4 regions of the Pseudalkalibacillus sp. NRS-1564 genome follow, and region 1 is predicted to be linked to each of the others. Evidence: riboswitches for the same ligand, from Rfam matches in the RefSeq annotation. Region 1 holds a riboswitch; each other region holds the start of a gene.

Region 1 (3,192 bases):
ATTTTAACAGGATGTGATTCCATTTGAAACAATTTCAAACTTCAGATGCACTTAAACGTTTACCAGAACAATTTTTTGCGAAGCTTGCTGGAAAAGTGAACCGTTATGTAGAGGCGGGATATGACATTATTAACCTTGGCCAAGGAAATCCTGACCAGCCGACGCCTGCGCATATTATCGAGTCTTTGCAGCAGGCAGCTGAAAACCCTGCATACCACAAGTATCCGCCATTTAAGGGACAACCTTTTCTGAAACAAGCCGCGGCTGACTTCTATAAGCGAGAGTTTGGTGTTGAGCTTGATCCGGAGAAAGAGGTAGCCGTCCTTTTTGGTGGAAAAGCTGGCCTTGTAGAAGTCAGTCAATGTTTGTTAAATAAAAGTGACGTGGCGCTCGTGCCAGATCCTGGCTATCCTGATTATTGGTCTGGTGTTGCGATGGCTGAAGCGGATATGCAAATGATGCCGTTACTTGAACAAAATGATTTTCTGCCTGATTATAGCGCGATCCCAGAGAGTGCTCTTGCAAAAGCAAAGCTCATGTTTTTAAATTATCCAAACAATCCTACCGCTGCTGTAGCAACGAAAAGCTTTTTTGATGAAACGGTTAGGTTTGCGGATGCCAATGACATCTGTGTCGTTCATGATTTTGCTTATGGAGCGATCGGATTCGATGGAGAACGTCCTAAAAGCTTTTTGGAAACAGAAGGTGCTAAAGATGTGGGAATTGAGATTTATACTCTTTCCAAAACGTATAATATGGCAGGATGGCGTGTTGGGTTTGCTGTCGGAAACCCATCTGTAGTGGAAAGCATCAACCTGCTTCAGGATCATTTCTACGTTAGTTTGTTTAGTGCAGTGCAAGAAGCAGCTGCAGAAGCTTTACTAGGTTCACAGGAATGTGTTGAGAACCTTCGCCAAACGTACGAATCTAGACGGAATGTATTGATACAGGGGCTTCACGATATTGGCTGGGATGTAACCTCTCCTGCGGGGTCATTTTTTGCCTGGTTAAAAGTACCTGAATCATTTACTTCAGAGGGATTTGCGGACTACTTGCTTGAGAATGTTCAAATTGTAGTTGCGCCTGGGAACGGCTTTGGAGAGTATGGGGAAGGCTATGTGAGAGTAGGCTTATTAACTTCCGAAGAGAAACTCAGTGAGGCAGTTGAACGAATTAATTCTCTTAATCTCTTTTGATTCAGAAAAGTAAAAAAATAGATTGACAGGATTTCCTACGTCTGGCATAATTCGAATCAATTACTTAAACGAATAGTTGCATACTCTTATCCAGAGAGGTGGAGGGACGAGCCCTTTGAAGCCCGGCAACCGATTTTCAAGGTTACTTGAAGACACGGTGCTAATTCTCGCAGCAAAAGCTGGAAGATAAGAGGAAGAGCATGGTGATAACGACCTCTTCCTCGTGAAGGGGTCTTTTTTGTATGATCAAAGATTGAGGACTAGCGCGATGGAAAGGAATGAGCATGATGAGTCATCTTGTGGCAACTTACCTTGTTAAGAATGACCAACAATTATCTAAGCGCGCTGAAGCGATCGCCCTTGGATTAACGATTGGGACTTGGACCAATCTACCGTTATTAGAAAAAAAGCAGTTAAAGAAGCATAAGGGTGAAGTCGTTCACGTAGAGGAAAAAGGGGAAAAGGGCATCATCGCGATTGCTTACCCCACCATCAATTTCAGTGCGGATCTACCTGCGATTTTAACAACAGTCATCGGTAAGCTTTCACTTGATGGTGAAATTAAGCTGATTGATTTAGAGTTCTCTGCAGGGTTACTTAATCAATTCCCAGGTCCAGCATATGGAATAGATGGTATTCGGAATCTTACAGAAGTATACGATCGACCGCTCGTTATGAGTATTTTCAAAGGAGTTATTGGAAAATCGTTAGGCGAATTGCAGGAACAAATGAAACAGCAGGCGCTTGGTCGAGTCGATTTTGTGAAGGACGATGAAATTCTTTTTGAAAATGAGTTAACCCCTCTTGAAAAGCGAGTACCCGCCTTACGAAAAATGCTGGATGAAACGGCTGAATTGACAGGAAAGCGAACGCGTTACGCAGTGAATTTAACAGGAAGAACGGCAAACCTCAGTGATCGAGCAAAGCTTGCTGTGGAATTAGGAGCAGATGCGCTTCTGTTTAATGTTTTTACATATGGACTAGATGCATTGCAATCACTTTCAGAGGACTCGGATATTCCGGTTCCAATCATGGCACACCCTGCATTCTCTGGTGCAATGGCTGCCTCAAGCACACATGGGGTAAGTTACTCCCTATTACTTGGAAAGTTGCTTCGAACTGCTGGGGCAGACTTTTCCCTTTTCCCTTCGCCTTATGGGAGTGTAGCGCTTGATCGAAGAGAGGCGCTCGCAACAGCAGAAGCCTTAACGAGAAATAATAAGCTGAAAAGAACATTCCCTGTTCCTTCAGCGGGCATTCATCCTGGACTAGTACCGCTTCTTATAAAAGATTTCGGTATAGACAGTGTGATTAATGCGGGAGGTGGCGTGCACGGGCATCCCGATGGAGCAGCTGCAGGCGGAAAAGCTTTCCGAGATGCCATTCAAGCTGTTTTAACAGAGCAACCTCTTGAACAGGCCTCTCAAAATAGTGAGGAACTTCATCAGGCTCTTACAAAGTGGGGGAGCGGGGAGGTAGTGCGATGAAGCAGCCGATTATTTTTTGCGATTTTGATGGCACCATTACGAAAATTGATAATATCGTTTCTTTGATGAAACGGTTTGCTCCGAAAGAGTGGGAGCAAATAAAAGATGATGTGCTCGCTCAAAATATTTCCATTCGTGAAGGGGTCGGAAGGATGTTTCACTTAATCCCTTCCAAATTGAAACAGGAATTACTCGATTATTTAGTAGCTACAACTGAAATCAGACAGGGTTTTAGCGAATTCGTAGACTACACGAGGCAAGAAGGGATCGAGCTCTATATCGTCAGTGGAGGGATCGATTTCTTTATTTACCCTCTTCTTAAGCCATACGGTATTCCAGAAGAAAATATCTTCTGTAATGGCAGTGATTTTACTACTGATACCATCTCAATAACTTGGCCGTATGCCTGTGGAGACGATTGTACGAAAGATTGCGGTTGTCGCAAGCCAGGTATATTAAATCGTTTTGATAAAAAGGCTAACCGAAAAATTGTGATTGGAGATTCTATT
Region 2 (3,192 bases), on a different contig from region 1:
GTTTAAAGGCTTTGGCACAATGAATGTAGCATTCCTTTACTTCTACTCCAATACCTAACAAAGGCGTTTTCCCCTTATATTCACACTGCTCTAGCAGCGTTTTATCTTTTACAATCAAGGCCTTCCCATTAATACGCAACGCTTCTTCTCGGCCGGGAATCATCAGCAGCAAACCGATATTTGGGTTTTCTAATAAATTGATCAATGAGTCCATTCGTTTATTTCCCGGTCTTTCCGGTATCAATAAATGATGATTATCTAGAACCTGAATAAACCCCGGTGCATCGCCTCTTGGCGAAACATCACCACCCGTACTTGATTGGGTGGCAATCGTAATAAATGGTGTACGGCATATGAACTCTTTACAGTGTTTATCAAGAAAAGATATGACTTTGTTTGCAGCCAATTTACTCGGTATTCCTGCCATGTCTTTTAGTTCATTCACATCGGTCACGGTTTCTCCGAATATACTAGTATTCACACATTACACTCCTCCATTTTTTCTTCCATTTTATCACAACACCCATCTATTTTATGATAATTCAATACAATATAACGGATGTCAAAAAGGATGATAGAGCAAAAAAAAGAAGCCAAAATATTTTTGGCTTCTTAGAAATTAATTAAATTCCGGCACCCTGTTTAAGGGATTCTGCACGATCTGTTTGTTCCCATGGAAGGTCAATATCAGTACGTCCAAAATGTCCATACGCAGCTGTTTGCTTATAAATGGGACGTCTAAGATCAAGCATCTTTATAATGCCTGCTGGACGAAGATCGAAGTTCTCTCTTACTAGCTCTACAAGACTTTCCTCAGACACTTTTCCTGTGCCAAATGTATCAATAGCAATTGATACTGGCTGAGCAACCCCAATAGCGTAAGCAAGTTGAACTTCACAACGATCTGTTAGACCCGCTGCCACAAGGTTCTTAGCAACATAACGAGCAGCATATGCCGCAGAACGGTCTACTTTCGTAGCATCCTTACCTGAGAAAGCACCGCCACCGTGACGCGCATAACCGCCGTAAGTATCAACAATGATTTTTCTTCCTGTTAAACCTGCGTCACCCTGCGGTCCACCGATAACAAAGCGTCCTGTTGGGTTGATGAAGTATTTTGTTTCTTCATCAATTAATTCAGCAGGAACAACCGGCTTCACAACGTGTTCTTTGATGTTACGTTGAATTTGTTCAAGTGAAATTTCAGGATGATGCTGTGTAGAAACAACAATGGTATCAACGCGAACCGGCTTACCAGCTTCATCGTATTTCACTGTTACTTGTGTTTTACCATCAGGACGAAGATAAGGAAGAATTTCTTCTTTTCTTACTTCACTCAAACGACGCGCTAGTTTATGCGCAAGAGAAATCGGAAGCGGCATTAATTCCGCTGTTTCATTACAAGCGTAACCAAACATAAGCCCCTGGTCACCTGCACCAATTGCATCGATTTCATCATCTGACATCGTACCTTCACGTGCTTCAAGAGCAACGTTTACACCTGCAGCGATGTCTGCAGACTGTTCATCAATAGATGAAAGAACAGCACATGTTTCAGCATCAAATCCGTATTTCGCACGTGTATAGCCGATCGTTTGAATCGTCTCACGAACCACTTTCGGAATATCAACATAGTGTGATGTTGTAATTTCACCGGAAACTAGAACAAGACCAGTTGTTACTGTAGTTTCACAGGCAACGCGCGCATTTGGATCATGCGCAAGAATATCATCCAGAATGGCATCGGAAATCTGATCTGAAATTTTATCAGGATGCCCCTCTGTTACTGACTCAGAAGTAAACAAACGACGATTACTCACTCAAGTACCTCCTTAAGGATTGGATCCTATCTAATTATGTTGTAATGGATACGGTACTCATTTCCCTATTACCCTGTGCCGAAACGAGAGAACGAATTCAATTTCTTATCGTCTTACCTTTTTTTATAGCGTCATCAATCTCAACGACATTAAAAAAGCCCTTCCCTACATTCAGAGGGAAAAGGAGCTGATATCTCATGCCTTTCGCCTCTTATCTTCCAAGACTATCGTCTTGCAGGTTAGCACCTTAATCCTGTTGTATAGGAGTTGGTTGCTGAGCTTCATCGGGCCTGTCCCTCCGCCTGCTCGGGATAAGAGTATCCATTCTCGACATATAATAACGCACATGAAAGGATGTGTCAATGAAGAAAAGCGGAAGCGCCCGTTTAGCTTCGACAAGCGCTGGAGCCCTACAAAAAGAACACGGGCTTTGTGTTCGAATTCAAGGGCGAAGCGACCGAACCACTACCCTAATCCTTACCCATAAAATAATCACTTCCTATATAATGGCGACAGGATTTCAACCTAAAGAAATAGTCATTCACCCATTTTTCACTTTTTATGCAAAAAATACATAGATTAGTATAGAATAATTGAATGAATGTGTTATACTATTTTTGAGTTAAACAAGTCAATCAACGAAATCTTTAAAAAAGGATGGGTTTAACGTATGAAAACAGCTTCCTTCTCCTCACCGTTATTGGATGCGATATTAAATAAGAATAATCCACATGTGAATTTATCAGTGTCTGAACTGGTTGAACATTCACTATTTAAAAACGAAGGGCAACTATCAGCTACAGGAGCTCTTCGCGTAGAAACCGGAAAATATACAGGACGTTCTCCTGGGGACAAGTTCATTGTAAAGGAAGATTCCGTAAAGAACAAAGTGAACTGGGAAACAAACCAACCTATTTCCGAAAAAAGTTTTGAAAACCTTTACACAAAGGTGTTGAACTATCTCGGTGAGAAAAAGGGACTTTATGTGTTTAAAGGATTTGCTGGTGCTGACCAGTCATCAAGACTACCCATTCAGGTTATTAATGAATATGCCTGGCATAACCTTTTCGCCCACCAGCTGTTCATCTGTCCGAATGAATCAGAGTTAAAAGAACATGACGCTGAATTCACTGTCATTTCTGCACCTGGTTTTCAAGCTGATCCAGAAGTGGATGGCACAAATTCAGAAACATTTATTATTATCTCCTTTGAGAAACGAACCGTCTTAATTGGTGGAACAGAATATGCTGGAGAAATTAAAAAGTCTATTTTCACCGTTATGAACTACTTATTACCAGAGCGAAATATTCTTTCAATGCACTGCTCTGCTAACGTAGGTAAAGAGGGGGATGTTGCTCTATTTTTCGGTTTA
Region 3 (3,192 bases), on a different contig from region 1:
TAGAGGTTAAATGAAACTGTAAACGAGAGGCGAGTAAACAATGACACGTATCGTAACATTATTCGTACTGATTCTTATAGCTGGATTATTAAGTGTAGTAAGCGCGAAAGGATGGCCTTCTTCTATGAAGGATGCAGCCAAGAAGAGTGAATGGGTAGGTTCATGGACAGCAAGCATGCAGGCCCCAGCTAAAGATGGAAATTCTCATGAGGGATTTAAGGATCAAACAATCCGATTAATTCTTCGCCCGCATATGGAAGGGGACAAAATGCGAATTCGATTATCCAATGAATTTGGTTCACTTCCTTTATCTATAAAAGAAGTGAGAGTTGCGACATCTAGGGATGGCGCAAATATTGAAAAGGAGACCGATCAGCTTATTACATTTGGTAGCAAAGAAGCTGTAACGATTCCCCAAGGAGAAACGCAATATAGCGATGCGATTGACTTTCCGGTAAGTGCAGACCAGAATGTAACGGTTAGTTTGTATGTAGATCGTGAAACAGGCCCAACAACGTGGCACCAGCGTTCAAATCAAACGGTATATATGTCTGAGAAAGGAAATCATGCCGGAGATGTAGAGGACTCTGCATACACATCAAAAGAAGAAGCCTGGTTCTGGCTAGACCGTTTAGAGGTTGTGCCTGACGAATCTGTAGAAGGATCTGTCGTTGTAATGGGAAGCTCAATTGCAAACGGCAACTATTCCACGTTAAACGCTAACCGACGTTGGCCAGATTATCTTGCTAATCGAATGAATGCGAAAGACGCTGACGTAAAAATGTCTGTATTAAATGCAGGGATTTCTGCTAACCATTTAATCAATAGTGAAGAAGGAAAAGGGCAGAATGCATTTGCAAGATTAGAACGAGATGTGCTAAGTCAAGAAGGGATCAAAGGTGTTATCCTACATGAGGGCATTAATGATTTAAGACACTATCCTGAATATGATTCAAAGAAAATCATTGATCGAATGAAAAAAATCATTAAAGCAACTCACGAAAAGGGTCTTCCCATATATGGAGGTACATTAACTCCTTATAAAGATTCTAGTATGTTTACAAAAAAGGGAGAAAAGACCCGCCAGGAAGTGAACGAGTGGATTCGAACGAGCGGAGAATTTGATGCTGTCATTGATTTTGATAGAGCATTAAGAGATCCAGATGATCCAGAAAAGTTTCTCTCGAAGTATGATTCTGGGGATCATTTGCATCCGAATGATGAAGGGTATAAAAAGATGGCAGATGAGGTGGATTTTTCGATATTTAAATAAAAGTAATCCTTGCTAAAAGAACGAATGTTCGCTAAACTTAGGTTATCAACCGAATATACGTTCTCACATCATGGTATGGCTTCCACTTTCTTAGGGGGAGCCATCTTTTTTTGGAGGAGGGAAAGGGAATGGAAAATGAGTACGTGTTGAAGCAAATGGAGAAAGATATGAGGGAAGCGATGACGCGATTTTCAACAATGAAGAAAAGAAATGGTATGAAGACAATTGTCCAAAGACAAATGCAAGGTAGTCGTCAGTGGAAAAAGGATATTTAGTGAAGCGTCGTTGTTGCTATCCTACCTTGACAAACCGTGAGTAAATTGATATTTTTGTTAAAATATATTTTCTTATCCAGAGAGGTGGAGGGACTGGCCCTTTGAAACCTCAGCAACAGGTCCATTGGATACTGTGCTAACTCCAGCGGGTGATAAACCTGATAGATGAGAGCCTTCGGTTTTATTTTGTCAGTTACGCACTCCATTCGAGTGCGTTTTTTTGTTTTTCTGGATGGAAAAGTAAGGAGAAATAATATGGAAAGCAAACAGGGTTTTAAAAGGGAGATGAAATCAAGACATGTAGTGATGCTCTCACTCGGAGGGGTCATCGGTACGGGATTGTTTTTAAGTTCTGGCTACACGATCCAACAAGCTGGTCCTGTTGGGACGATCCTATCTTATCTGGTAGGCGCACTTGTCGTTTACCTGGTCATGCTGTGCTTGGGAGAGCTAGCGGTTCATATGCCTGAGACAGGTGCGTTTCATAGCTATGCGGCTCAATACATTGGCGGAGGGACCGGTTATACAGTTGCCTGGTTGTACTGGCTAACCTGGACAGTTGCGCTAGGTTCTGAGTTTACAGCTGCGGGTATGCTCATGCAGAGGTGGTTTCCACTTATTAGTGTATGGATTTGGAGCGGCTTGTTTGCTGCAGTGATCTTCATTTTAAATATTTTGACTGTGAAATTTTTTGCGGAGAGTGAGTTCTGGTTTGCCCTTGTAAAGGTTCTGGCTATTGTGTTGTTCATTATTTTAGGTGCCGCAGCAATCGTAGGGTTTATTCCAATGGAATCTGGTGCGAATGCATCGTTATTTGCTAACTTTACAAATGAAGGGATCTTTCCGAATGGGGTATTTGCCATATTAATGACGATGCTGGCAGTGAATTTTGCTTTCTCTGGAACTGAACTCATTGGAATTGCAGCTGGAGAAACAGAAAATCCTGCGAAAACCATACCAAAAGCCATTCGCACCACGTTAATTCGGCTCATTCTATTCTTTGTCGGTTCAATCTTTATTTTATCAGCTCTTCTCCCAGCATCAGAAGCTGGAGTTCTAGAAAGCCCATTTGTTGCAGTACTTGAAATAATTGGAATTCCATATGCGGCAGATATAATGAATTTTGTTATTCTTACAGCCATTTTATCCGCTGCAAATTCAGGGTTATATGCTTCGTCGAGAATGCTCTGGTCACTTTCAGACAAGCAAATGATTTCTCCTATTTTTGCTAGGCTCAACAAAAATGGTGTCCCTCTTCCTGCTGTGATATTAAGTATGTTAGGCGGAGCACTAGCACTACTTTCAAGCATCATTGCGCCAGATACCGTTTATGTGGTGCTTGTCTCTATTTCCGGGCTTGCTGTTGTCATTGTATGGATGAGTATTAGTGCGTCACAATTTCTTTTTAGAAAGAAATATGTAAAAGAAGGAAAATCCATTAAAAACCTTCGTTATCGAACGCCTTTCTATCCTGTCGTTCCGATTCTAGCCTTCTTGTTATGTCTGGCTTCCTTGATTGGCATTGCTTTTGATCCGACCCAGCGAGTGGCATTGTACTGTGGGATACCGTTTATTGCACTATGTTATGGAAGTTACTATTTAACAAAACGAGTAAAGAAAAGGGGAATAAGTAATGTGGCAGAA
Region 4 (3,192 bases), on a different contig from region 1:
AAATTTTAATTGACTATATTCTTGAAAACAAGACAATTAATCCAACAGCTGATCAGAACTGGTCATTTCACACAGTCAATAAGAAGAAACTGAACGTCACTTTTGAATCCTCGTTACGAGCCAAAACCTATGCGGAAAGCATTCAAACGATTCATTTTGTTGATGAAACAGAAAATGGTTTCGCTAAATATACACTCGACTTAACGAAACAGAAAAAAGAAAAGCATCATCATAATCATAAGGGCGAGCACGGCCGCCATCGTTAAGAACGAATTCACGCCAATTCATCAGGATTGGCGTTTCTTATTTTAAGAATTTATCCTATGCAAACAATAGTGGAATATTTACTGATATAATGGCATTACTATCGTACAGAAAGGGATTTATATGACACAAAGCCTGACAAGCACCCAAAGAGATGAGCTTTTTTCAGATCTGACAAATGAACAACAAACGTATGTAATGAATTTTCTTAAACGCGGTAAGAAAACGACTTTCGCGAATGTCATTGCTAGAAGTAAAGGCCGGATGATTCCAAGTGGAGCAACGGATGAAGAAATCAGGATGCTGCTTGATGATTGGATACTAGAAGATTACATCGATGCAGGCTTCATTTCAGATGATTTGAAATGTGAGTGCGGTCGCTCTTTACGGTATCAATATGTTGTTCGACATGCAAAAACAGGGGAAACGCGGCGTTTCGGGATAAATCATTTCGAAGAGCATACCGGATTACCCGCTTCCATTGTGAGAGAAGTTGTGAAGGGATTTATGGAAATAGATTACGAGTTGGATGAGCTACTGTTGAAAAGACAGAACGGCTATCCTACATACGACATTCCTGAAGGATTGAACCTTCCACAAGACATTGAACAGCCACTTTCATTAAATCTTCCATTACTAGATCTACAAGAAAAACGGCTAAACAGTTTAATCAGATCTTATCGTGAAGACCAAGAAGCTTTTCAAAGAGGGAGCAACACTGTAGAACAAGTAGTCAAACCGAAAAGCAACCAGGAAGAACCGAAATCAGAAGAGGAATTACAAGGTTCCTTTGATTTGTTCGCGGAAGAAGTTCAAGAACCATTACAAGAAAAGACAAGCCAGAAACCTAAGGAAACCTATTTTGTAGGGGACCTTTCATTTACAACACAGGAAGCGATAGACTCCTATATTCAGCAAGGTATGGAAAGCGCCCTAATGATTTGTGAGCTTTTGATTAAGGAAGGAAAGGTACAAGACAAGAGATACTCCACAAAGAAACCAAAAATTTATTATGCTGTTTGTACCTACCTCGATTCATTTGTTGCATCTGGATCAATGTCAGTCGAGCCGATAGGACGTGAAGATCGCATCTATCGTTTGAAAAGTAAGTGAATATCCTAACATTTCGTAATTATCAGATAAGTGATTGACATTTCCAGTTAACCGGTCTATAATTTCACACATGTTCAAAAATTAAATCAACACTCTTATCAAGAGCGGCGGAGGGAATAGGCCCTATGATGCCCGGCAACCTTTCAACTTCAGTTGAAGCTGGTGCCAAATCCTACAGGTGATATCACCTGGAAGATAAGAGGAGGATTATGTTAGCAAACCCTCTTCTTATTGTTTAAGAAGAGGGTTTTTTATTTTATCCAGAAAAGGAGCTGTTACACATGAAAAGAACACTTGAAGAACGATTGCAAGATGGTCCAGTTATTTGCGGGGAAGGTTATCTATTTGAACTAGAGCGTCGTGGTTATTTACAAGCAGGATCATTCGTACCCGAAGTTGCCCTAGACAACCCTGAAGCGCTAAAACAAACGTATCGTGATTATATGCTTGCAGGTTCTGATGTCGTACTTGCTTTTACGTATAATGGTCACCGAGAGAAAATGAGGATTATTGGAAAAGAAGAATTGTTAGAACCGCTCAATAGACAAGCCATCCGCCTGGCTAAAGAAGTTGCGAAGGAACACCCTGAAGAAGAAGCGCTAGTTGCTGGAAACATTTCAAATACAAACTTATTTGATCCTGAAGATGAGGAAAGTAAGGAACAAATTCGGTCAATTTTTGCTGAAATGGTGAAATGGAGCAAAGAAGAAGGCGTTGATTTCATCAACGGCGAAACCTTCTACTTCTATGAAGAAGCCAAAATAGCGCTAGAAGAGATTCAAAAGCAAGGTCTTCAAGCTGTGATTACACTCGGACTTATGAGTGAGAACATTTTAAGGGACGGCTATACGGTTGAGGAAGCTTGCCGTTTATTAGAAGAGCAAGGTGCACTAGTTGTTGGCATGAATTGTTTTAGAGGGCCTGCCACAATGCAGCCTTACATTGAAAAAATTAGACAGTCTGTTAACGGCTATGTTGGTGCTCTTCCAATCCCTTATCGTACAACAGAAGAACACCCAACATTCTTTAACTTACCAGACGGTGGCTGTGCGTGTACATTGCCAACAGAGACGACCTTTCCAACCTCTTTAGACCCGCTTTATTGCAATCGCTATGAACTAGCGGAATGGGCTAAGGAGGCACAGCTGGTTGGGGTCAATTACTTGGGACTCTGTTGCGGGGCTTCTCCAAGTATGCTGCGAGAGGTGGCTGAAACAGTTGGCAGAACAACTGTAAACTCGGTATATTCTCCAAATATGGAAAAGCACTTTTTGTTTGGAACGGATGAGACATTGAAAGATAACAATACGGCTTATCGAACAAAGGCCTAATTTATAACAACAACCGGAGAACTTAATTTCTCCGGTTGTTGTTTTTTTACCAAAAACCCTATCTGTACACCTGTACTACAGTATTAAAATACATTCATACATAGGATATTATATCTACTACATTTTTTCTATAAGCTGATTATTTTTGATAACGTTGGCGACGATTAGTAACAGTATCTGTAGAAGAGTAACGAATACAATGATTTATGCATTTGATAGGATAACAGCATTTTTCCAATCACGATGTCTGAGATTGATTTTTCCGCTATATAAGTTGCTTTCCAATTAACATTCTTTTCGAATTAAAGGCTTCTTTTATGAAAAACATCATATTTATCAAGTAGTTGTGTTATTATTTTAAATGTGTTTGAATATGTCCATGAAACATTATTGAACTCAAACCACAATGAAAACGAACTGTTTTATAAGCGAGGTAGCCTATGAATAATCAAAATGTATTAAATGAACTCCGCTCCATTTTACC

Evidence for each region. A riboswitch is a leader RNA that binds a small molecule or an ion and turns the genes downstream of it on or off. The one in region 1 is predicted to bind S-adenosylmethionine.
Region 2: another riboswitch for S-adenosylmethionine. It lies ahead of metK (methionine adenosyltransferase); the one in region 1 lies ahead of ACIFPW_RS19575 (2,3-diketo-5-methylthiopentyl-1-phosphate enolase).
Region 3: another riboswitch for S-adenosylmethionine. It lies ahead of mmuP (S-methylmethionine permease); the one in region 1 lies ahead of ACIFPW_RS19575 (2,3-diketo-5-methylthiopentyl-1-phosphate enolase).
Region 4: another riboswitch for S-adenosylmethionine. It lies ahead of ACIFPW_RS14750 (homocysteine S-methyltransferase family protein); the one in region 1 lies ahead of ACIFPW_RS19575 (2,3-diketo-5-methylthiopentyl-1-phosphate enolase).

The regions. Positions count from the first base shown of each region.
Region 1 is NZ_JBITPM010000044.1:8,943-12,134, reverse strand. It holds gene ACIFPW_RS19580 (pyridoxal phosphate-dependent aminotransferase) at 24-1,196, shown strand; SAM riboswitch class I at 1,280-1,389, shown strand; gene ACIFPW_RS19575 (2,3-diketo-5-methylthiopentyl-1-phosphate enolase) at 1,484-2,683, shown strand; gene ACIFPW_RS19570 (2-hydroxy-3-keto-5-methylthiopentenyl-1-phosphate phosphatase) at 2,680-3,192, shown strand, end outside.
Region 2 is NZ_JBITPM010000037.1:62,808-65,999, forward strand. It holds gene ACIFPW_RS16735 (MSMEG_1061 family FMN-dependent PPOX-type flavoprotein) at 1-481, opposite strand, end outside; gene metK (methionine adenosyltransferase) at 624-1,820, opposite strand; SAM riboswitch class I at 2,029-2,138, opposite strand; gene pckA (phosphoenolpyruvate carboxykinase (ATP)) at 2,491-3,192, shown strand, end outside.
Region 3 is NZ_JBITPM010000032.1:53,300-56,491, forward strand. It holds gene ACIFPW_RS15170 (SGNH/GDSL hydrolase family protein) at 41-1,273, shown strand; gene ACIFPW_RS15175 (hypothetical protein) at 1,402-1,548, shown strand; SAM riboswitch class I at 1,618-1,720, shown strand; gene mmuP (S-methylmethionine permease) at 1,804-3,192, shown strand, end outside; gene mmuM (homocysteine S-methyltransferase) at 3,182-3,192, shown strand, end outside.
Region 4 is NZ_JBITPM010000031.1:21,508-24,699, forward strand. It holds gene ACIFPW_RS14740 (bifunctional 2',3'-cyclic-nucleotide 2'-phosphodiesterase/3'-nucleotidase) at 1-266, shown strand, start outside; gene ACIFPW_RS14745 (DUF3895 domain-containing protein) at 388-1,377, shown strand; SAM riboswitch class I at 1,470-1,579, shown strand; gene ACIFPW_RS14750 (homocysteine S-methyltransferase family protein) at 1,659-2,708, shown strand; gene murB (UDP-N-acetylmuramate dehydrogenase) at 3,149-3,192, shown strand, end outside.